4 regions of the Massilia sp. KIM genome follow, and region 4 is predicted to be linked to each of the others. Evidence: predicted binding sites of a transcription regulator. Region 4 holds the regulator's gene; each other region holds the start of a gene.
What was found. The regulator sigma-54, encoded in region 4, starts transcription at its own class of promoters, with help from an activator protein. The targets are predictions, from matches to a motif close to TGGCANGNAANCTGCTTT.

Region 1 (5,856 bases), on a different contig from region 4:
GTACTTCAGGATGCCGCCTTCGAGCTGGTACACGCGCTCGTAGCCGATGTTCTTCATGTGGATCGCGGCCTTTTCGCAGCGGATGCCGCCGGTGCAGAAGGTCACGACCGTCTTGCCGGCCAGCTCATCCTTGTGCTCGGCCACCACTTCCGGAAACTCGCTGAACTTCTCGATGCGATAATCGAGGGTGTTGTTGAAGGTGCCCACGTCGACCTCGAAGGCGTTGCGGGTTTCCATCATCACCACGGGCACGCCCTCGTCGTCGTGGCCCTGGTCGAGCCAGCGCTTGAGCGTCTTGGCGTCGACCGCCGGCGCACGGCCGAGTTCCGGTTTGATCAGCGGCATGCGCATGGTGATGATCTCCTTCTTGATCTTCACCAGCATGCGGCGGTGCGACTGCTCGACCGAATAGCTTTCCTTCCACTCCAGGTCGGCCAGGCGGGCGTCGCTGCGCACCCAGGCCAGGTACTGGTCGATGTGCGAACGCGGACCGGAGACGAACATGTTGATGCCCTCCGGCGTCAGCAGGACCGTACCCTTCAGCCCCAGCTCGTTGCACAGCGCCTGGTATTGCGGACGCAGTTCTTCGAGATTGTCGAGGGTGACGAACTTGTAGGCGGCGATATTGACGTGCTGTGTTGCGGAAGTCATGGCGGTAACAAAGAAAAGTCAGGGCGGTATTATAAGTCAGGCGCGCCCCCTGAATGTAAATACCCTATAAAAACAGTCCGTTAGCGCAGCGCTAACGCTACAATGCTCGGTTTCGGACACCGCCCGCGAGCGCCCATGCATTCCCTGAACATCCAGTACAACCCCCGGCTCGACCAGCTGCGCTGGTTGGCGGCGACGCTGGTCTTCCTGTTCCATTTCCACCTCGAATACCGCGGCCTGGGCGCGGGGGGCCTGAGTTCTCCCTGGGCGGCGCTGATCATCGAAGGGCATACCGGGGTCGGCCTGTTCTTCACGCTGTCCGGCTTCCTGTTCATGCAGATCGCGCTGCACCAGCGGCAGATCGTCTACCGCGACTTCCTGCGCAACCGCATCCTGCGCATCGTGCCGCTGTATCTTTTGGTTTTCCTGGTCGCCACCTCGATCGGGCGCGACAAATTCCAGCCCCAGGACCTGCTCTACCTGTTCGTGTCCAACCTCGGCCTGGCGCCAACCTCGGGCAGCGTGATCACCGGCGCGGCCTGGACCATCTCGCTCGAATTCCTGTTCTACATGGTGTTCCCCTTCCTGGCGCGCTTCGCGATGGAGCGGGGCATGCGCTACCTGGCCGGCTGGCTGGTGCTGCTGCTGTTCTTCAAGGCCGCCGCCTATACGGTCAATACCAACAGCACGCTGATGTATTTCAGCACCTTTGTCGGTCGCTTCGACCAGTTCCTGATCGGCATGATGGCCGCCATGTTCTACGCGCGCCGGGCCGGCGCGCTGCAGCGCTGGGCGCCCTTGCTGGTGCTGGCGGCCGGCGTGCTGGTGGTGGTCGACACGGCCCTGATGCACCGCGTCGCCAGCTTCCTCAGCGTGCCGCGCTCGCCCTTCTGGATCCTGTGGTCGATGATCGAGAGCGGCGGCTGGGCCCTGTTCATCCTCGGCTGGGTGGCCTTCCGTCCTCGCCTGCCGGGCGGGGTGGAGCGCCTGATGAACCACGGCGGCAAGATCAGCTTCTCGTTCTACCTGCTGCACATGGGACTGCTGCACCTGCTGGCCCAGGGCGTGGGCCTGGTGCGGCCCAGCGGGATCCCGTGGCTGGATGCCGTCATCATGGTGGGCGCAAGCTACGCGATCACCTGGGTGCTGGCGACGCTCAGCTACAACGTGATCGAGGAGCCATTCCTGCGGATGCGGCGGAACTACGGCGCGGCCCGCAGCCCGGCGCCAGTGGCGCAGCTCTGAGGCTTGTCGGAAAATTTGACAGCATCATTCGCCGTGGGGACCCGCTATTGCGGAGCTTCCCTTGGGACGGCCCGGAAAAGTTCACAATCCCTGTGTCGGAAAACTTGACGTCGCGCAAACATAATATTCCCTTGAGAAATTTAAGTTATTGTTTTGCAAGAGTAATGTCTTGATGGCATCAAACTTGCATGATCGGGACCTATCTTCCACTTTTGTTACGGGATCTCTCGACATGCTTATCCGCTCCGCCTTCCTTGCCCTCACCCTCGCCGCCGGCGCCGCCCAGGCCGCGCCGATCGCCATCACCCAGCCGTGGACTGCCGGCTGGAAAAACAATGCCGCGGCCACGGCCGAAAACGGCAATACGCTGAAATTCACCTCCAGCTCCGACGACGCCAGCGTCCGCAAACTGGGCAAGCCCCAGAGCGCGAATACCGGGATCGTGGTCGATTTCTGGTTCGAGTACAGCGGCCGGGTGGACAACAACGACTTCCTCGGCTTGTGGCTGGCCAACTCGACCGACAAGCTGAAGGATTCCGATGGCCCGAACATCGGTTTCAAGGCCAATTGCGGCCCCAAAGGCTCGTGCAAGGATGACGTCTTCGTGCGCCTGGGCGGCACCGATGGCTTCTACATCAAGGACAGCAACCTGGTGCAGGGCCAGAAATACCACCTGATGGGCCACCTCTACAAGACCGGCAGCACCAAGTTCTACGACAGCTTCGACGCCTGGCTGAACCCGACCGCCGCCGAGATCGCCTCACTCAGCAATCCGGATGCCCACGCCACCGGCAAGGCGAATGTCAGCGCCATCGACCTGATCGGTTTCCGCAGCTACGGCGTCGACAGCACGATCACCATGCGCGTGAGCGACCTGAACGTGCGCGCCGTGCCGGAGCCGGGCACGCTGGCGCTGTTCGGCCTGGCCCTGGCCGGCGTCGCCACGCTGCGCCGCAAGCGCGCCTGAGCCTCGCCCGGCCTGGTCCCCGGCGTCGCCGGAGACCAGGCCGGAAGGCCGCCGGAGAGTAGGGCTGTCTTTGCCAACTAGCAACACCATACCCCCGGCAACTTCTTGCCATCCCCCCGGCCGATGTAAAATGTCCGGATGACTTCCCCGATCTTCACCCACCTGCGCGTCCACTCCGAATACTCGATCGTCGACGGCCTCGTCCGCATCGACGACCTCGTCAAGGAGGCCGCCAAGGACGGGCAGCCGGCGCTGGCCGTCACCGACCTGGCCAACATGTTCTGCCTGGTCCGTTTCTACAAGGCGGCGCGCGGCAAGGGGATCAAGCCGATCGTGGGCGTGGACGCCTGGATCACCAACGAGGATAACCGCGACAAGCCCTTCCGCCTCCTGATCCTGGCGAAGAACCGCACCGGCTACCTGCAGCTGTGCGACCTGCTGTCCAAGGCCTGGCTCACCAACCAGTACAAGGGCAGGGCGGAGATCCGCATCGAGTGGCTGGAAGCCCTGGCCACCAGCGTCTCGACCCTGGAGCCGGACGCGCCCCAGGCGAACGCCCTGATCGTGCTGTCCGGCGCCCATTTCGGCGACATCGGTCAGGCTTTCGCGGACGGCGACCCGGCCAAGGCGCGCGCCGCCGCCGAGCGCTGGGCGCGCATCTTCCCCGGCCATTTCTACATCGAGATCCAGCGCGCCGGCCAGCCCAACCAGGAGCAGCAGGTGCGCCACTCGGTGGCCCTGGCGGCCGAGCTCGGCCTGCCGGTGGTGGCCACCCATCCGGTGCAGTTCCTGCAAAAGGACGAATTCATCGCCCACGAGGCGCGCGTCTGCATCGCCGAAGGCGAAATGCTGGCCAACGCCAAGCGCGTGCGCCGCTTCAACGAGGAGATGTGCTTCAAGTCGCAGGAAGAGATGGCGCGGCTGTTCGCCGACCTCCCGGGCGCGCTCGCCAACTCGGTGGAGATCGCCAAGCGCTGCAACGTCACCCTCACCCTGGGCAAGCCCCAGCTGCCGAACTTCCCGACCCCGGGCATGACCATCGACGAATTCCTGGTCGCCGAAACCAAGAAGGGCCTGGAAGAACGCCTCGAGCAGCTCTACCCGGACCCGGTGCAGCGCGAAAAGGAACGCCCGCGCTACGAGGAACGCCTGCAGTTCGAGAACGACACCATCATCAAGATGAAGTTCCCGGGCTACTTCCTGATCGTGGCGGAGTTCATCCAGTGGGGCAAGAACAACGGCGTGCCGATCGGCCCGGGCCGCGGCTCGGGCGCCGGTTCGCTGGTCGCCTACGCGCTCAAGATCACCGACCTCGATCCGCTGCGCTACAACCTGCTGTTCGAGCGCTTCCTGAACCCCGAACGCGTCTCGATGCCCGACTTCGACATCGACTTTTGCCAGGAAAAGCGCGAACTGGTGATCCAGCACGTGAAGGACCTGTACGGCCGCGACGCGGTCTCGCAGATCGCCACCTTCGGCACCATGGCCGCGAAAGGCGCGATCCGCGACGTCGGCCGCGTGCTCGATTTCGGCTACAACTTCTGCGACGGCGTCTCCAAGCTGATTCCGTTCAAGCCCGGCAAGCAGGTCTCGATCGCCGAGGCGATCGAAGAGGAACCGCTGCTCAAGGAGCGCCTCGAGAACGAGGAGGAGGTCAAGCAGCTGCTCGACCTGGCGCAGCAGGTCGAAGGCATCACCCGCAACATCGGCATGCACGCCGGCGGCGTGCTGATCGCCCCCGGCAAGCTGACCGACTTCTGCCCCCTGTACACCCAGTCCGGCGACTCGGGCGTGGTGTCGCAGTACGACAAGGACGACGTGGAAGCGGTCGGCCTGGTCAAGTTCGACTTCCTGGGCCTGACCACCCTGACCATCCTCGACCGCGCGGTCAACTACATCAAGGCCCTCGATCCGGCCATGGCCGACTTCGACCTGGCCAAGCTGCCGCTCAACGACCGGCCCTCGTACAAGCTGCTGTCCGAAGCCAAGACGGTCGCGATCTTCCAGCTCGAATCGCGCGGCATGCAGGGCATGCTGAAGGACGCGCGTCCCGACCGTTTCGAGGACATCATCGCGCTGGTGGCGCTCTACCGTCCGGGCCCGATGGACCTGATTCCCGACTTCTGCAAGCGCAAGCACGGCGAGAAGTTCGACTACCCCGACCCGCGCACCGAGTCCATCCTGTCCGAGACCTACGGCATCATGGTCTACCAGGAGCAGGTGATGCAGATGGCGCAGATCGTCGGCGGCTACTCGCTCGGCGGCGCGGACATGCTGCGCCGCGCGATGGGCAAGAAGAAGCCCGAGGAGATGGCCCAGCACCGCGAGATCTTCCGCGCCGGCGCGGCCAAGGACGGCCTGTCGCAGGAGAAGGCCGACGAGATCTTCGACCTGATGGAGAAGTTCGCGGGCTACGGCTTCAACAAGTCGCACGCGGCCGCGTACGCGCTGCTGTCCTACCACACGGCCTATCTCAAGGTTCACCACACCGCCGCGTTCATGGCAGCCAACATGTCGCTGGCCATGGAAGACACCGACAAGATCAAGATCCTGGTCGAGGACTCGATCGACGTCTGCAAGCTGACCATCCTGCCGCCGGACGTGAACGAATCGCAGTTCCGCTTCACCCCGGAGGGCCCGCCGCCATCCGTCACCGGCAAGCAGGTCTCGAACATCCGCTACGGCCTGGGCGGGGTCAAGGGCGCGGGCCAGGGCGCGATCGAGGCCATCATCGCGGCGCGCGAATCGGGCGGCAAGTTCAAGGACCTGTTCGACTTCTGCAAGCGGGTCGACCGCAAGCAGATCAACCGCCGCACCATCGAATCCCTGATCCGCGCCGGCGCGATGGACTGCTTCGGCGTCGACCGCGCGGTGCTGCTCGCGTCGGTGCCCTTCGCCATCGAAGTGGCCGACCAGGCCGCGGCCTCGGCCAACCAGGTCAGCCTGTTCGGCGGCGACGATTCCGACCTGGTCGCCCCGCCGGACTACGTCAA
Region 2 (5,856 bases), on a different contig from region 4:
TAGGTGGCCAGTCCCTTGAGCCCGGCGCGCCAGGCTTCGAGATAGAGATCGCGGAAGTCCTCGTAGGGATAGTCCTCGGGGACGTTGACGGTCTTGGAGATCGCGGTGTCGATGAAGGGCTGGACCGCCTGCACCATGCGCAGGTGGTCGCCGGCGCGCATCTCGAGGGCGGTGACGAACTGCGGCGGCAGGCCTTCGCGCTCGATGTCGTGGCCCAGTTGCCGGTACAGGCGCCAGGCGTGGTCGGCCACCTCGTAGCTGCGGCTGCCGCCGTCGGCGGTGCGCTTCCTGCGCTGGTAGGTCCAGGAATAGGGTGGCTCGATGCCGTTCGAGGCATTGTCGGCGAAGGCCAGCGAGATGGTGCCGGTGGGCGCGATCGACAGCAGGTGAGAATTGCGGATGCCGTGCGCGCGGATCGCTTCGCGCAGCTCGTGCGGCAGGCGCTGCACGAACTGGCCCTGCAGGTAGCGCTCGGCGTCGAACAGCGGGAAGGTCCCCTTCTCGCGCGCCAGCTCGACGGAGGCTGCATAGGCGGCGTCGCGCAGCTCCTCGGCGATGCGCGCGGCCAGCGCCCGGCCTTCCTCGGCGTCGTAGCGCAGGCCCAGCATCACCAGGGCGCTGCCCAGGCCCAGGAAGCCCAGGCCGACGCGGCGCTTGGCGCGCGACTCCGCCGCCTGCTGGGGCAGGGGCCACTCGGTGGCGTCCAGCACCAGGTCGAGCATGCGCACCGCCACCGCCGCCACCTCGCGCATGCGCGCGAAGTCGAAGGCGGCGCCGGCGCTGAAGGGCTGCTGGACGAAGGCGGTCAGGTTGAGCGAGCCGAGATCGCAGCAGCCGTAGGCGGGCAGGGGCTGCTCGCCGCAGGGATTGGTGGCGCGCAGCTCTTCGCAGTACCAGAGATTGTTTTCGCGGTTCATGCGGTCGACGAAGAGCACGCCCGGCTCGGCGTGGTCGTAGGTCGAGAGCATGATGCGCTCCCAGAGTTCGCGCGCCCTCGCTTCGCGGTAGACCCATAGCCCGTCCTCGCGCCGGAAGGCGCCGGTGGCCTGGTCTTCGTCTCCCGGCTCGGCGCGGTGCACCAGGGCGAAAGCGGCGTCGTCCTCGACCGCGCGCATGAAGGCGTCGGTGACGCCGACCGAGATGTTGAAGTTGGTGAGGGCGCCGCCGTCCTTGGCGGCGATGAAGCGCTCGATGTCGGGGTGGTCGACGCGCAGCACGCCCATCTGGGCGCCGCGCCGGGCGCCGGCCGATTCGACCGTGCGGCAGGAGGCGTCGAACACTTCCATGTAGGAGACCGGCCCGGAGGCGCGCGAGGCGGTGCCGTGGACCTTGCTGCCCAGGGGGCGGATGGCGCTGAAGTCGTAGCCCACGCCGCCTCCGCGGCGCATGGTCTCGGCGGCTTCGAGCAGGGCGGTGTAGATGCCGGGCAGCTGGCCGTCGTGGCCGGAGATGGCGTCGCCGACCGGCTGCACGAAGCAGTTGATGAGGGTGGCCCGCAGGCCCAGGCCGGCGGCCGAATTGATGCGGCCGGCGGGCACGAAGCCCTGCTCCTGGGCCCACAGGAAGCGCGCCTCGAGCTCGGCGCGCCGGGGTTCCGGCTCCAGCCGGGCCAGGGCGCGGGCGACGCGGGCGCGCACGTCGGCGATCTCGCGTTCCTCGCCCTTGGCGTATTTCTCGCGCAGCACGTCGAGCGAGACTTCCTGCGGCGCCAAGGTGCTGTCGATCAGCTTGTCACTTGCATTCATGGCGGCTCCTGCATGAATGCCGCAGGGCCGCTTACGGTTTGTCGAGGTTGGGCGGCGTGATGATGTGCGGCGTCTCGGTGGCGGCGGCGCCGGCGGCAGCGCTTGCGGCGCCGGAGTGGGTCGCGAGGCGGGCTTCGAGCTCGGCCACCCGCAGTTCGAGCGCGTCGAGCTTGGCGCGGGTCTTGGCCAGCACCTGGGCCTGGATATCGAATTCCTCACGGGTAACGAGGTCGAGCTTGGCGAAGCCCTGGGTCATCACCGCCTTGACGTTGCGCTCGATGTCCTTGGCGGGTCCGCTTTCGAGCGCCTGGTTGATCTTGCCCTGCAAGTCGTTGAAGAAAGTATTCATATCCTGGTTGTCCTCGCGTCTGGCGGCCGGCGCGCACCATTACGGTGCGCTCCAGCCTCATTTGGTGCGCCCGTCCGGCATTCCTGCGCGCCGGGCGAACGATGTCGTGCATCTAGCCCCGATGTGGGGCGACTAGCTGAAAAAACAAGCCTGTTTCCTGCCGTATCACGCTGATTACGGGCTGGCACGCATCCTGCTAAACAAAAGGTGGATGCAAACAAAGCAAGCAATAACAGGATTGTAAACCGCAACGGCAGCAACCGTTCAACACGAGGGGGTTTGTCATGAAGTGCAAAGCAAAAAGCGCAGCAGCAATCAGCCTGGCCGTCCTGTCCCTGGCCAGCGTCCCGGGCCAAGCGCAGGAACAACCCGCCGAACACCAGGTGAGCTACAACGTGGCGCTCACCAGCGAATACCGTTACCGCGGTCTGTCGCAAACCCGCCTCGACCCCGCCCTGCAGGGCGGCGTCGACTACGTGCACGGCCCGACCGGCTGGTACGTGGGCACCTGGGCGTCCACCATCAAGTGGACCGAGGACCTGGGCGGCGACGGCAACGTCGAAGTCGATCTCTACGCCGGCAAGCGCGGCCAGCTGACCGAAGGCCTCAGCTACGACGTCGGCGGCCTCTATTACTGGTACCCGGACAACGGCCTGAACCCGAACGCCAACACCTTCGAGCTGTACGGCAAGCTCGGCTACGGTCCGGCCTATATCAAATATTCCCATTCGACCACCAACCTGTTCGGCACCGTGGACAGCAAGCGCAGCGGCTACCTGGACCTGGGCGCGGATATCGACGTGGGCGGCGGCTTCCTGCTCAACCTGCACGTCGGCCGCCAGCGGGTCAAGAACAACAGCCAGTACTCGTACACCGACTACAAGGTCGGCGTCACCAAGGACTTCGGCATCGCCGCCGTCTCGCTGGCCTGGATCAAGGCGAACACCGACGCCTACCTGAGCCCGCGCGGCGAAAACCTCGGCAAGTCGGCCGCCGTGCTGACCGTGTCGAAAACTTTTTGATAGCAAAAGAGGCAATACCATGAAAATGATTACCGCCATCATCAAGCCCTTCAAGCTCGACGAGGTGCGCGAAGCGCTGTCGGAAATCAACGTCCAGGGCATGACGGTGACCGAGGTGAAGGGCTTCGGCCGCCAGAAGGGACACACCGAGCTCTACCGCGGCGCCGAGTACGTGGTCGACTTCCTGCCCAAGATCAAGATCGAGGCCGCGGTGGACGACGCCGTGGTCGACCAGGTCATCGACGCCATCCAGGGCGCCGCCCGTACCGGCAAGATCGGCGACGGCAAGATCTTCGTGGCCGACCTGAACCAGGTCATCCGTATCCGTACCGGCGAGACCGGCAACGACGCACTGTAAGAGGGGACATCAATGAAGCGAATCCTAGCCACCATCCTGGGCGCCGCGCTCAGCCTCGGCGCCGCCGTGCCCGCCTGGGCGGCGCCCTCCATCAACAAGGGCGACACCGCCTGGATGTTCGTCGCCACCCTGCTGGTGATCATGATGTCGATCCCGGGCCTGGCCCTGTTCTACGGCGGCCTGGTGCGCGCCAAGAACATGCTGTCGATCCTGATGCAGGTGTTCATGGTGTTCTCCGTGATCATCGTGCTGTGGTGCCTGTACGGCTACTCGCTGGCCTTCACCCAGGGCAGCGCCTTCATCGGCGGCTTCGACCGCGTGCTGCTGAACGGCATCTATGACGCCGCCGCCGGCACCTTCAGCCAGGCCGCCACCTTCAGCAAGGAGACGATGATCCCCGAGTTCATCTTCGTCGCCTTCCAGGGCACCTTCGCGGCGATCACCTGCGCCCTGATCGTCGGCGCCTTCGCCGAGCGCGCCCGCTTCTCGGCGGTGCTGCTGTTCGTGGTGCTGTGGTTCACCTTCGGCTACCTGCCGGTGGCCCACATGGTCTGGTTCTGGGCCGGTCCGGACGCGATCACCGACGCCACCACCCTGGCGACCGTCACCAGCAACGCCGGCTTCCTGTGGCAGAAGGGCGCGCTCGACTTCGCGGGCGGCACCGTGGTTCACATCAACGCCGCCGTGGCCGGCCTGGTCGGCGCCTACGTGATCGGCAAGCGCATCGGCTACGGCCGCGAATCGATGGCCCCGCACTCGCTGGTGCTGACCATGATCGGCGCCTCGCTGCTGTGGGTGGGCTGGTTCGGCTTCAACGCCGGCTCGGCCCTGGAAGCGGGCGACATCGCCGCCCTGGCCTTCGTCAATACGCTGCTGGCGACCGCCGCCGCCGCCGTGTCCTGGATGCTGGGCGAATGGATCTTCAAGAAGCGTCCCTCGATGCTGGGCGCGGCCTCGGGCGCGGTGTCGGGCCTGGTGGCGATCACCCCGGCCTGCGGCTTCGTCGGCCCGATGGGCGCCTTGGTCATCGGCTTGCTGGCTGGTATCATCTGCCTGTGGGGTGTGACGGGCCTGAAGCGCCTGCTCGGCGCCGACGACTCGCTGGACGTGTTCGGCGTGCACGGCGTGGGCGGCATCCTGGGCGCACTGCTGACCGGCGTGTTCGCCGCGCCGCAACTGGGTGGCCAGGGCATCTGGGACTATGTCGCCAATAAGGCGTCGCCCGATTTCTCGATCGCCAACCAGGTGTGGGTGCAAGCCCAGGCCGTGGGCATCACGATCGTGTGGTCGGCGGTGGTGTCGTTTATTGCCTACAAACTGGTCGATGTCGTGATCGGCCTGCGCGTGCCGGAAGACCAGGAGCGCGAAGGTCTGGACATTACCAGCCACGGGGAAACGGCGTACCATTCCTGATACCGCAAGGCGGTAGTGAGAAAAGGCGCCTGCGGGCGCCTTTTTGCATTGCATTGTTGACAATGTGCCTGCTGTCCTGTCGGGTAGGGCCCTTTTAAACTGTCGGATCGCCCCCACATCATGGTTCCGACAATTCAACAAGCAGCGCACAGTAAGGACTTTCATGGTTCCGCACCTCGTCACCGCCCTGACCGGCCCATTGCTCGATCTGGAGAAGAAGATTCTTGAGGCCACGCCCGCCATCGAGCGCTGGTTCCGCCTCGAGTGGCAGGAGCATACGCCGCCGTTCTACTGCTCGGTCGACCTGCGCAATGCGGGCTACAAGCTGGCGCCGGTGGACACCAACCTGTTCCCGGGCGGGTTCAATAACCTGGCAACGGAAATGCTGCCGCTGACGGTGCAGGCGGCGATGGCCGCGATCGACAAGTACTGTCCGGACGCGCGCAACCTGCTGCTCATTCCCGAGACGAATACGCGCAACCCGATGTACCTGCAGAACGTGGCGCGCCTGATGCAGATCTTCCGCCAGACCGGCCTGCACGTGCGCTTCGGATCGCTGTCGCCCGAGGTCACCGAGCCCACTCCGCTGGCCCTGCCGGACGGGAACATGCTGGTGATCGAGCCCCTGGTGCGCTCGCCCAATGGCCGCCGCGTCGGCCTGGCCGACTTCGATCCCTGCACCATCCTGCTCAACAACGACCTGTCGGCCGGCATTCCTTCGATACTGGAAAACCTGCACGAACAGTCGCTGCTGCCGCCCTTGCACGCCGGCTGGGCGCTGCGCCGCAAGAGCAACCACTTCAAGGCCTTCGACGAGGTGGCCAAGAAGTTCGGCAAGCTGATCGACATCGACCCCTGGATGGTGAACCCGCTGCACGCCAAGTGCGGCGAGGTCGACCTGCAGGAGAACGTCGGCACCGAGTGCCTGGCCGACAACGTCTCGATGCTGCTCTCGAAGATCAAGAAGAA
Region 3 (5,856 bases), on a different contig from region 4:
GGGCTTGAACTCGGCGCCGAGCTGCGCGCGGTCTCGCGCATGGTCAGCCAGGGCAACGAGGATGGCCTGGTCGAGGATGAAGGCGAGGCGGGGGACTGGCGCATCGGCGGCCATGCGCTGCTGCACCTGCATGCGCGCTGGCGTCCGGCGCCCCGCTGGGAAGTGTTCGCGCGCGTGAGCAACGCGCTCGACCGGCGCTACGAGACCTTTGGCGCGCTGGCGGTCGACCTGTTCCCGGAAGGCCGCCTGCGCCAGCCGGGCGACGGGGCTGGCGAGGCCGAGCCTGCGCGCTTCGTGGCGCCCGGCGCGCCGCGCACGCTGGCGGCCGGGCTGCGCTACCGCTTCTAGTTGAACTGGTACTGGGCGCTCACGCCCAGGATCCAGTTGCGGCCGGGCGCCGCTTCGTAATAGCGGCGGTTGGTCTCGCCGACGATCACCGAGCCCACGTAGTCGCGGTCGAAGACGTTGTTCAGGCGCGCGAACTGGCGCAGCTTCCAGCCGCCCAGTTGCTGGCTGGCCTGTGCGCGCAGGTTGACGATGCCGTAGCCCGGCGCCGGCGTGGCGGTATTGGTGTCTTCGGCATACACGCGGCTGTTGGCGATGGTCTCCAGCGCCGCGCCGAAGCGGCCGGCCGCCTCCTTCCAGCCCAGCTCCCCGTAGAAGCTGGTCTTGGGCACGCCCGGCAGGCGGCTGCCTTCGCGCACCGCGCCGAAGGCTTCGTCGTAGACCGCGTGCAGGGCGCTCATGGCCATGCGGGCGTTCCAGCCGGCGCCCAGGTCGGCGTCGAGCGAGACCTCGGCGCCGCGGCGCAGGGTGGCGCTGGCGTTGCGGTAGCTGGTGCGGCCTCCCGAGGAAGCGTCGACCACCAGCTCGTCGCTCGTGCGCACCTGGAACAGGGCCGCATTGACGCGCACCTTTTCAAGCAGCATCGCCTTCACGCCTGCTTCAAGGTGCTTGCCGATCGCTGGCGCCAGGCGGAAGTTGAATCCGCCGCCTGTGCCCGAGTAGAAGGCCTCGTTCAGGGTCGGGGTCTCGAAGCCGCGCGCCGCGCTGGCGTAGACGTTGAGGGTTGGCGACACCTTGTACAGCACCCCCACCAGCGGGGTGGTGTGACGGTAGTCGACGCCGCCGCTGTCGTTGCCGTTGGAGAGGTAGTTGTCGGTGACGTCGAACTTGACGCGGCTGTGGCGCAGGCCGCCGGTCAGCACCCAGGGGCCGCGCTCCCATTCGAGCTGGGCGTAGGGGTCGAGGCTTTCCACCTCGTTCTTCTCGTCGCGGCGCAGGCGCCCCTTGACGCCGAAGCTGTTGCCGACGAAGTTCTCGAAGCCCTGGCGCGCATCGCGCGAACGGGCGAACTCGAGGCCCAGCGTGGCGCGCAGGACGCCCCCGCCAATCTCGCGCACCATGCGCCAGTTGCCGTCCACGCCGTAGAAATCGCGGTCGAAGTCGATCACGCCGCCGGAATGGCTGGCCGGCGCCTGGAAGGCGCGCGAGAAGGACTGGTACTGGATCACGCGACGGTTGCCGCCCCAGGCGGTGAGCTGCAGGCGGTCGGGCCCGAAGCGGCTTTCCCAGGTGAGGCCGGCCTGCTGGTGGTCGATGCTCTTGCGGGTGTCGTAGCGCTCGGCGAAGGTGCGGCGCGGGGTCTGGGTGTCGGTGCTGTCGATTTCGCCGGCGCGCGGGTCGGCCTGCCAGGTGGCCCAGGTGACGCCCAGCGGGTCCTGGGTGTCGTCCTGGCGCAGGCCGCTGGCGGTGATCACCAGCCGGCTGGTGCCGGACGGTTCCACCACCAGCTTGGCATAGGCCTGCTCGCGCGTGGCGGCGCTGTGGTCGCGGTAGCCGTCGGTCTCGAAGCGCGAGGCGTCGAGCAGGTAGCCGACGCCGCCGCTGCGGCCGGCCGCGTTGACGTCGGTCTTGCGCAGGCCGTCGCTTCCGGCGGCGAAACTGGCCTCCACGGCCGGCGGGCCCTTGGGATCGCGGGTGAAGAGCTGCACCACGCCGCCCGAATGGTTGCCGTACAGGGTGGAGAAGGGACCGCGCAGCACTTCGATGCGCTCGGCCATGTCGAGGTTGAAGGTCGCGGCCTGGCCCTGGCCGTCGGGCATGGTGGCCGGGATGCCGTCCGCCACCAGGCGCACGCCGCGCACGCCGAAGGCGGAGCGGGCGCCGAAGCCGCGCGACGAGATCTGCAGGTCTTGCGCGTAGTTCTGGCGGTCGCGCGCCACCAGGCCGGGGACGGCCACCAGCGCCTCGGACGCGTTCACGCGCGGCTGGGTGTCGCGGATCTGGCTGGCGTCGACCACGTCGATCGCGGCCGGCAGGTCGAAACTGGCTTGCTCGGCGCGGGTGCCGCTGACCACCACCACGCTCATCGGTCCCGCGGGCTCGTCGGCGCTGGCCGCCAGTGGCCAGCACAGGCCGGCGGAACACAGGGCGGCCGCCAGCGCCGTCGGGCGCAGCCTGCCGCGAAAATCTGCATGCTTCATGAAGTCTCCAATCGTTCGATAGCGCACCCTGGGACCGGGCGCTACCACTCAACCAAGCAATATACCTGCCATGTCGACAACGCGTGCGCACGCGTGTGGCACGCGGCTTGCATTTCCTTACGTATCGCACCCTCGGGTGCTCCCTGTGAAAGGTCGAACATGTCCCCCGCACGCACCTGCCTGCTTATCGCCAGCCTGCTCTCCGCCGGCGCCCTGGCCTCCCCGCTGGCCTACGTCCCGAACGAGAAATCGGCCACGCTCAGCGTGATCGACACCGCGAGCGGCGTTGTGGTTCGCGACATCGCGGCCGGCAAGCGTCCGCGCGGCATCGCCGCCGACCCGGCCGGGCGCACGCTCTACGTCACCGACGCCGGCAGCAGCGTGCTGCTGGCGCTGGACGCCGACGCCGGCACCGTCCTCGGCACCGTCGCGCTGGGCAAGTCGCCGGAGGGCGTCAGCGCCTCAGCCGACGGACAGCTCCTCGCGGTGGCGGTGGAAGAGGGCAACAGCGTGACCCTGATCGAGGCCGCCAGCCGCCGGGTGCTGGCCGAGATCCCGGTCGCCGGACGCAACCCCGAGCATGCGGTATTCAGCCCCGACGGGCGCTGGCTGCTGGTGAGCGCCGAGGATGCGGAACAGGTCGACGTGATCGACGTCGCCGCTCGCCGCCAGGTGGGCTCGATCGCGGTCGGGCTGCGCCCGCGCGGCATCGGCTTCAGCCCCGACGGCAGCCGTGCCTACGTGGCCTGCGAGCTGGCCAATGCGGTCCACGTGATCGACATGGAGGCGCGCAAGACTTTGGCGGCAATCCCGGCCGGGAAGAACACGGCCGGGATCGCCGTGCACCCGAGCGGACGCCAGGTCTACGTCTCCAACGGCGCGGACGGGACGGTCATGGTGGTCGACGCCGCCACCAATACGGTGACCGCCACCATCCCGGTCGGCAAGCGGCCCTGGAACATGGCGCTCACGCCCGACGGCTCCCGCCTGTACGTCGCCAACGGGCGTTCGGACAGCGTCTCGGTGATCGACACCGCCAGTGCGCGTCGCGTGGCCGACATCGGCGTCGGCGAGCTGCCCTGGGGTGTGCTGATCCGCTGAGCTGTTCCAATCTGGGACAGGTGTACCAGAAACAGCCGCCGCCAGCATAGCCCCCGATGCGCCGCGCCGCCGCCTTTCCCTGCGGCGCGCCGTGATGCCGGCAGCTGGCACGGCCCTTGCGAAAAGAAGAACGTGGTCAACACAACCCGATCAACACAGACAGACATAGAGGACGACATGAATCTCGCGGACATCAGCAAACTCGGCGTCGCCAATCCCTTCAAGCAACGCTACGACAACTTCATCGGCGGGCGCTTCGTCGCGCCGAGCAAGGGCGAGTACTTCCCGAACCTCACCCCGATCACCGGCCAGCCCTTCTGCGAAGTGGCGCGCTCCACCGCGGAAGACGTCGAGATCGCGCTGGACGCGGCCCACGCCGCCAAGGACGCCTGGGGCAAGACCTCGCCGGCCGAGCGCGCGCGCATCCTGAACAAGATCGCCGACCGCATGGAAGAGAACCTGCAGATGCTGGCCACGGCCGAGACCATTGACAACGGCAAGCCGATCCGCGAGACCATGGCGGCCGACATCCCGCTGGCGATCGACCACTTCCGCTACTTTGCCGGCGCCATCCGCGCCCAAGAAGGCTCGATCGCCCAGATCGACCACGAGACCTACGCCTACCACTTCCACGAGCCGCTGGGCGTGGTGGGCCAGATCATCCCCTGGAACTTTCCGATCCTGATGGCGGTATGGAAGCTGGCCCCGGCCCTGGCCGCCGGCAACTGCGTGGTGCTCAAGCCCGCCGAGCAGACCCCGGCCTCGATCATGGTGCTGGTCGAGCTGATCGCCGACCTCCTGCCGCCCGGCGTGGTCAACGTGGTCAACGGCTTCGGCCTGGAGGCCGGCAAGCCGCTCGCCTCCAGCAAGCGCATCGCCAAGATCGCCTTCACCGGCGAAACCGGCACCGGCCGCCTGATCATGCAATACGCGGCCCAGAACCTGATTCCGGTAACCCTCGAGCTGGGCGGCAAGTCGCCCAACATCTTCTTCGAGGACGTGATGGACGCCGACGACGCCTTCTTCGACAAGTGCCTGGAAGGCTTCGCCATGTTCGCGCTGAACCAGGGCGAAGTCTGCACCTGCCCCTCGCGCGTGCTGATCCAGGAATCGATCTACGAGGCCTTCATCGAACGCGCGCTGGAGCGGGTCGGCAAGATCAAGCAGGGCAACCCCCTCGACGCCGCGACCATGATCGGCGCCCAGGCCTCCCAGGAGCAGCTCGAAAAGATCCTGTCCTACCTCGACATCGGCCGCCAGGAAGGCGCAGAGGTGCTGGCCGGCGGTGAACGCCATGTGCAGGACGGGGAGCTGGGCGGCGGCTACTACGTGCGTCCGACCGTGTTCAAGGGCCACAACGCGATGCGCATCTTCCAGGAAGAGATTTTCGGGCCGGTGGTGTCGGTGACCACCTTCAAGGACGAGGCGGATGCGCTGCGCATCGCCAACGACACCCTGTACGGGCTGGGCGCCGGCCTGTGGACCCGCGACGCCTCGCGCGCCTTCCGCGTCGGCCGCGCGATCCAGGCTGGCCGCGTGTGGACCAACTGCTACCACCTGTACCCGGCGCACGCCGCCTTCGGCGGCTACAAGCAGTCGGGCATCGGCCGCGAGAACCACAAGATGATGCTCGATCACTACCAGCAGACCAAGAACCTCCTGGTCAGCTACAGCCCGAACGCGCTGGGCTTCTTCTAACCCCGGGGCGCAGGCCGGCCTGCGCCAGACAAGGAGTGAACATGACCGCTTCGATCGACCGTGTGTGCGCCACCCCGGCGGCCTTGGCCTTCATCGACGAACTGCGCCGGCGTCACGGTCCCGTGATGTTTTTCCAGTCCGGCGGCTGCTGCGACGGCAGTGCGCCGATGTGCTACGCCGCTGGAGAGTTCGGACTGAGCGACACCGACGTCTACCTCGGCAACCTGGCCGGCGCCCCGTTCTACATGGGAATGGAGCAGTTCGCCTACTGGGAGCACACGCAGCTGGTGATCGACGTCGTGGAGGGCAATGGGGGGCAGTTCTCGCTCGATAACGGAACCGGACGGCGTTTCCTGACGCGCTCGCGCCTGTTCACCGACGAGGAATGCGCGCTGCTGCGCACGCAAGCATTGCGGCAGGGCGCCTGAATGCAACGATAACAACAAGGAGACGATTGTGAAGAACACCATGATGGCGGTACTGGCCGCGTTCGGGGCCATGACGGCGGCGGCGCATGCCGCCGAAGTCACCAATGCGATGATCGACAACGATGCGAAGGACCAGAAGAGCG
Region 4 (5,856 bases):
GCGTGACCCTGACCGCGAACCCGGGCAAGGTCGCCACCTTCCGCCAGAAGCGCGACGGCGGCCCCGACCTGTGGGTCGACGGCCAGGCCCAGCGCATCGAATACGAAGAGCGCACCGAGGTCGTGAAGCTGTTCTCGAACGCGATCGTCAAGGAGCTCGAAGGCCAGCGCGTGACCAACGAGATCACCGCGCCCTTCATCGCCTACGACAACCGCAAGGAAGTCGCCACCGTGCGCAACGACGCCAGCGGCGAGAGCAAGGTCGGCGGCGGCCGCGGCACCCTGATCCTGGCGCCCAAGCGCGCGGCCCCGGCACAAGGCGCAACGCAGGGCGCGGCCCCGGCAGGGAAGCAGTGATGGAGGCCCGCGACTGCGGCAGCACCTTGATCGTCAAGGGGCTGCAGAAAACCTACGGCAAGCGCCTGGTGGTGCGCGACGTCTCGCTGCAGGTCGACTGCGGCGAGGTGGTCGGGCTGCTGGGGCCGAACGGCGCCGGCAAGACCACCTCCTTCTACATGATCGTCGGCCTGGTGCCCTCGGACGCCGGCAGCATCGACATCAACGGCACCGACATCTCGAGCCTGCCGATCCACCGGCGCGCGGTGCTGGGCTTGTCCTACCTGCCGCAGGAGGCCTCGGTGTTCCGCAAGCTGACGGTGGAGGAGAACATCCGCGCCGTGCTCGAGCTGCAGAAGCAGGACGGCAAGCCGCTCACCAAGGAGCAGATCAACGAGCGCCTCGACACGCTGCTGGCCGACCTGCAGATCGAGAAGCTGCGCGAGAGCCCGGCGCTGGCGCTGTCGGGCGGCGAGCGGCGCCGCGTCGAGATCGCGCGCGCGCTCGCCACCAATCCCCGCTTCGTGCTGCTGGACGAGCCCTTCGCGGGCGTCGATCCGATCGCCGTGATCGAGATCCAGCGCATCGTGCGCTTCCTGAAGGAGCGCAAGATCGGTGTCCTGATCACCGACCACAACGTCCGCGAGACGCTCGGCATCTGCGACCGCGCCTACATCATCAACCAGGGCGCCGTGCTGGCCTCGGGCCGGCCCGACGACATCATCGCCAATGAATCCGTGCGCCGCGTCTACCTGGGTGAACACTTCCGCATGTAGACATGAAACAGTCCCTGCAGCTACGCACTTCCCAGCACCTTGCACTGACGCCGCAACTGCAGCAGTCGATCCGCCTGCTGCAGTTGTCCACGCTCGAGCTGCACCAGGAGATCGAGCAGATCCTGTCCGATAATCCGATGCTGGAGCGCCTCGACGATCCGCTCGACCGCTCGGTGCGCCTGCTGGCAGATGGCGCCATCAATAACGCGCCGCCCAATGGCGAAGCGCCGGCCGCCACGCCCGGCGCGGCGGAAGGCGAGGCCGCGCCGGCCGAGCACGCCGACGGCGCGGACGGCGCCGCCGAGGGCGGCGAGCGCGAGCTGCACGATGGCGACTGGGGCGAAGGCGGCGGCGGACGCGGCGGCGACGACGAGGACGGCCGCCCGCAACTGGAAGCCAGCAGTGTCACCCTGCGCGAGCACCTGATGGAACAGGTGCGCACCACCGGCTGCTCGGCGCGCGACCGCGCGCTGGCCGAGCTGGTGATCGACGCCCTGGACGACAACGGCTACCTGGAAGAACCGCTGGACGAGATCCACGCGCGCCTGCCGGAGGAACTCGAGATCGAGATGGACGAGCTGCGCTGCGCCCTGGCCCTGGTGCAGAGCCTGGACCCGATCGGCGTGGGCGCGCGCAGCGCCGGCGAATGCCTGGCCCTGCAGATCCGCCGCATGCCCGGCGTGCCCCTGGTGACGCGGCGCCTGGCCCTCAAGATCGTCGAGGGCTACCTGAGCTGGTTCGCCCAGCGCGAATACAGCAAGCTCAAGAAGGCGCTGGACTGCGACGACGAGGACCTGCGCGAGGTGCAGGCCGTGGTGCGCGCCTGCAATCCGCATCCGGGCGCGGCCTTCGCGGCCAACGTCTCGGACTACGTGGTGCCGGACGTGATCGTGCGGCGCGCCAAGAGCGGCTGGGCGGTGTTGCTCAATCCGGACGTGATGCCGCGCCTGCGCGTGAACAGCCTGTACGCCTCGCTCATGAAGCAGGGGAAGTGCGAAGGCATGAACGCCCAGCTGCAGGAAGCCAAGTGGCTCATCAAGAACATGCGCCAGCGTTTCGACACCATCCTCCGTGTGGCAGAGGCCATCGTCGAGCGCCAGAAGAATTTCTTTTCGCACGGTGCGGTTGCCATGCGGCCCCTTGTTTTACGTGAGATAGCTGATACACTAGGTCTACACGAGAGCACAATTTCCCGTGTCACAACGCAGAAGTACATGCTGACCCCGCACGGCATGTTTGAGTTGAAATACTTCTTCGGAAGCCATGTCGCCACCGAGGCGGGGGGAGAAGCCTCTTCGACGGCGATCCGCGCGCTCATCGCGCAATTGACAGGAGCAGAAGACCCTAAGAATCCATTATCCGACAGCAAGATCGCGGAGATGCTCGGGGAACAAGGCATGGTCATTGCGCGCAGGACGGTCGCGAAATACCGTGAAGCGCTCAAGATCCCTCCCGTCAGCCTCCGCAAAGCCTTGTAACAGCGCTGCCCACTCCTGCCTTGTGCCTGGGCGGCGCGACATCTTCAAAGGAGTGTGTATGAACCTCACAATCAGTGGACACCATCTCGAAGTGACCCCCGCTATCCGTGAATACGTTCAGAATAAGCTCGAGCGCATCATTCGGCATTTCGATCAAGTGATCGACACCCATGTCTTCCTCTGCGTCGACAATCTCACTGAGAAAGAAAAAAGGCAAAAAGCGGAAATCAACCTACAGGTATCGGGGAAAACCCTGCACGTGGCCAGTGTCGCGCAAGACTTGTACGCCGCGATCGATACCCTGATGGATAAGCTGGATCGCCAGGTTCTGAAGCACAAGCAAATGCTCCGCAGTCATGACCACATGGCGCTGAAGCGCCTGCCGGAAAACGGCGACGTCGCTGCAGCCTGATCGGCCGCAGGGCACCACTAGCAAGGGCGTCTGAGGGGACGCCCTTTTTGCATCCGTGTTCTGTAAAATGCTTATCTTTTCAATCACAGAACACGCCATGACCGACCACGTCCTCACCCGTGTCGCCAATCGCACCGGCATCATCACCCTGGACCGCCCCAAGGCGCTGAATTCGCTCTCGCTCGAGATGGTGCGCGCGCTCACCGCGGCCTTGAACGCCTGGAAGGACGACGCCGGCGTCGCGGCCGTCCTCATCACCAGCAGCAGCGACAAGGCCTTGTGCGCGGGCGGGGACATCCGCTTCTTCCACGAGGTCGGCCACGCCACGCCCCAGGGCGGCAGCGCGCTGCTGGAAGACTTCTTCACCGAGGAATACGCGCTCAACCACCTGATCCACTTCTATCCCAAGCCCTACATCGCCATCATGGACGGCGTGGTGATGGGCGGCGGCATGGGCATCGCCCAGGGCGGGCCCGGTTGCGGGCTGCGCATCGTCACCGAGCGCACCAGGATGGCGATGCCGGAGGTGAACATCGGCCTGTTCCCGGACGTGGGCGGCAGCCACTTCCTGTCGCATGCGCCTGGGCAGCTGGGCAATTACCTCGGCTTGACGGGGCTGACCATCGGGGCGGCGGATGCGCTCTACGTGGGGCTGGCCGACGTGTTCGTGCCTGGCGCGGCGCTGGGCGAGCTGCATGCTTTGATCGAGGCGACGGCGGGCGAGGAATTGCCGGCGGCGATACGTGCGTTTGCCGCGCCGTTCGCGGATCAAGCCGGGGCGAGCGAGCTGGAGGCGCAGCGTGCGGCGATCGACCGGCACTTCGGGTCGGATTCGGTGGCGGCGGTGATGGCCTCGCTTGAAGCGGACGAGAATCCGTTCGCGCAGAAGGCGCTCAAGGCGATGCGCTCGCGTTCGCCCCTGATGATGTGCGTGACGCGCGAGCTGCTGGCGCGCGGGGCGCAACTCGACGTGGCGGACTGCCTGCGCATGGAGCGCTCGGTGGTGCGGCGTAATTTCGAGCACGGCGAGGTGCTGGAAGGCGTGCGGGCGCTCGTGATCGACAAGGACAATGCGCCGCAGTGGAATCCGCCGACGCTGGAGGAGGTGAGTGCGGAGATGGTGGCGCGCTTCTTCGAGCCGGTGTGGCCGGAGTGGGCGCATCCTTTGCGGCATCTGGACTGACCCGCAGCCCAAGCTTTCAGCCGCTAGCCTCAGCACGTCATTCCGGCGAAGGCCGGAATCCAAGTTTGCGTGCAGACCCGCTGCGTTAAACGCCCGTCACTGCGCATAGGAATTGGATTCCGGCCTTCGCCGGAATGACGTGCTGGGGCTGCGGGTGCAAGGGGGGCTGGCGTGCATGCACGCAAGTGCCAGTCGCGGCGCGAACAACGAGCAGCACTCAGCGAAGAGCGAACAGCGAACAGCGAGCAACACTCAGCGAAGAGCGAACAGCAAACAGCAAACAGCGAAGAGCGAACAGCAAACAGCGAAGAGCGACCAGCAACCCCGCGCCGCCGTCACCTCAAGCCGTCAGGTTCTTCGGCTGCTCCCGATGCCTCACGATCACGCGCTCGGTCGCGCCGAAATACGCCCCCAGCCTTTCGGCCATGTACACCGAGCGGTGCTGCCCCCCGGTGCACCCCACCGCCACGGTGAGATAACTCCGGTTGTCGGTCTTGAACGAGGGCAGCCACTTCTCCACGAAGCTGCGGATGTCCTCCAGCATCTCGGCCGCGCTCGGCTGGGCGTCGAGAAAGGCGATCACCGGCGCGTCGCGGCCCGTCAGCGGGCGCAGCGCCAGATCGTAATAGGGATTCGGAATCGCCCGCACGTCGAACACGAAGTCGGCGTCCAGCGGCACCCCCACCTTGAAGGCGAAGGACTCGAAGAACAGGGTCAGCGGCGCGTGCGCCACCTCGGCCAGTTCCTTGATCCAGGCGCGCAGCTTGTTGGCCGAGAGTTCCGAGGTGTCGATCACGTGCCCCAGGTTCTCGATCGCCGACAGGCGCTCGCGCTCCTCGGCGATGCATTCGATCAGGGTGCGGCGCGAGGCCGGGTTCTCGCCCGGGCGCAGCTCGTGCGACAGCGGGTGGCTGCGGCGGGTCTCGGAGAAACGCGCCACCAGCGAGTGCGTGCTCGCGGTCAGGAACATCACCTTCACAGAGTGGCCTTCCTCGCGCAGCCGGCGCACGCTCACCGGCAGCTCCACCAGCGACTCGGCGCTGCGGGCGTCGACCGCCACCGCGATCTTGCCGGTGCCGGACTCGTTCACCATCGCCACCAGGGCCGGCAGCAGGGCGGGAGGGAGGTTGTCGACGCAGTAGTAGCCCGCGTCTTCCAGGACGTTCAGGGCAACCGACTTGCCCGAACCAGAAATACCGGTAATGAGGACGATGTGCATGATGCGGCGATGATACCGCAGCGCCGCATTTCTGTCCTCAGGGGGAGGCCAAAACCCCAGGCTCGGCGGGCCGGTTAAGGCTCAGGTGCGGCGCATTTGCGGCACAATTGCGGCTCAACTGCGGCTCAACTGCGGCGCATTTGCGGTTCAGTCGCCGCTCATGGCCTGGCGCTGGCGCTCCATGAACTCCTGCAGGGTATCGATGCCGCGCAACTGGAGGATGGTATTGCGCACCGCGGCTTCCAGCAGCACCGCGATGTTGCGGCCGGCCGCCACCGGGATCACGACCTTGCGGATCGGCAGGCCCAGCACGTCCTCGGTCGGGAAGTGGAAGGGCAGGCGCTCGACCTCCTCGTCCATGGCGCCGCGCTTGACCAGGTGGACGATCAGCTTCAGGCGCATCTTGCGCCGCACCGCGGTCTCGCCGAAGATCGCCTTGATGTCCAGCAGGCC

Region 1: a site for sigma-54 is predicted at 2,070-2,087, ahead of B0920_RS17565 (PEP-CTERM sorting domain-containing protein). Genes of this name have one in related genera too.
Region 2: a site for sigma-54 is predicted at 2,277-2,294, ahead of B0920_RS14580 (TorF family putative porin). Genes of this name have one in related genera too.
Region 3: a site for sigma-54 is predicted at 2,583-2,600, ahead of B0920_RS25045 (beta-propeller fold lactonase family protein). Genes of this name have one in related genera too.

What each region holds. Positions count from the first base shown of each region.
Region 1 is NZ_MVAD01000002.1:629,868-635,723, forward strand. Features, by position in the region: gene B0920_RS17555 (sulfurtransferase) at 1-651, opposite strand, end outside; gene B0920_RS17560 (acyltransferase) at 787-1,896, shown strand; gene B0920_RS17565 (PEP-CTERM sorting domain-containing protein) at 2,129-2,863, shown strand; gene dnaE (DNA polymerase III subunit alpha) at 3,002-5,856, shown strand, end outside.
Region 2 is NZ_MVAD01000001.1:3,330,553-3,336,408, reverse strand. Features, by position in the region: gene B0920_RS14590 (adenosylcobalamin-dependent ribonucleoside-diphosphate reductase) at 1-1,745, opposite strand, end outside; partial or broken gene B0920_RS14585 (accessory factor UbiK family protein) at 1,873-2,094, opposite strand; gene B0920_RS14580 (TorF family putative porin) at 2,379-3,116, shown strand; gene glnK (P-II family nitrogen regulator) at 3,136-3,474, shown strand; gene B0920_RS14570 (ammonium transporter) at 3,487-4,887, shown strand; gene gshA (glutamate--cysteine ligase) at 5,051-5,856, shown strand, end outside.
Region 3 is NZ_MVAD01000006.1:8,806-14,661, reverse strand. Features, by position in the region: gene B0920_RS25055 (TonB-dependent receptor) at 1-348, shown strand, start outside; gene B0920_RS25050 (TonB-dependent receptor) at 345-2,486, opposite strand; gene B0920_RS25045 (beta-propeller fold lactonase family protein) at 2,646-3,587, shown strand; gene adh (aldehyde dehydrogenase) at 3,765-5,285, shown strand; gene B0920_RS25035 (DUF779 domain-containing protein) at 5,327-5,713, shown strand; gene B0920_RS25030 (methanol/ethanol family PQQ-dependent dehydrogenase) at 5,757-5,856, shown strand, end outside.
Region 4 is NZ_MVAD01000003.1:200,688-206,543, reverse strand. Features, by position in the region: gene lptA (lipopolysaccharide transport periplasmic protein LptA) at 1-356, shown strand, start outside; gene lptB (LPS export ABC transporter ATP-binding protein) at 356-1,111, shown strand; gene B0920_RS21170 (RNA polymerase factor sigma-54) at 1,114-2,589, shown strand; gene hpf (ribosome hibernation-promoting factor, HPF/YfiA family) at 2,648-3,001, shown strand; gene B0920_RS21160 (enoyl-CoA hydratase/isomerase family protein) at 3,099-4,184, shown strand; gene rapZ (RNase adapter RapZ) at 4,525-5,403, opposite strand; gene hprK (HPr(Ser) kinase/phosphatase) at 5,551-5,856, opposite strand, start outside.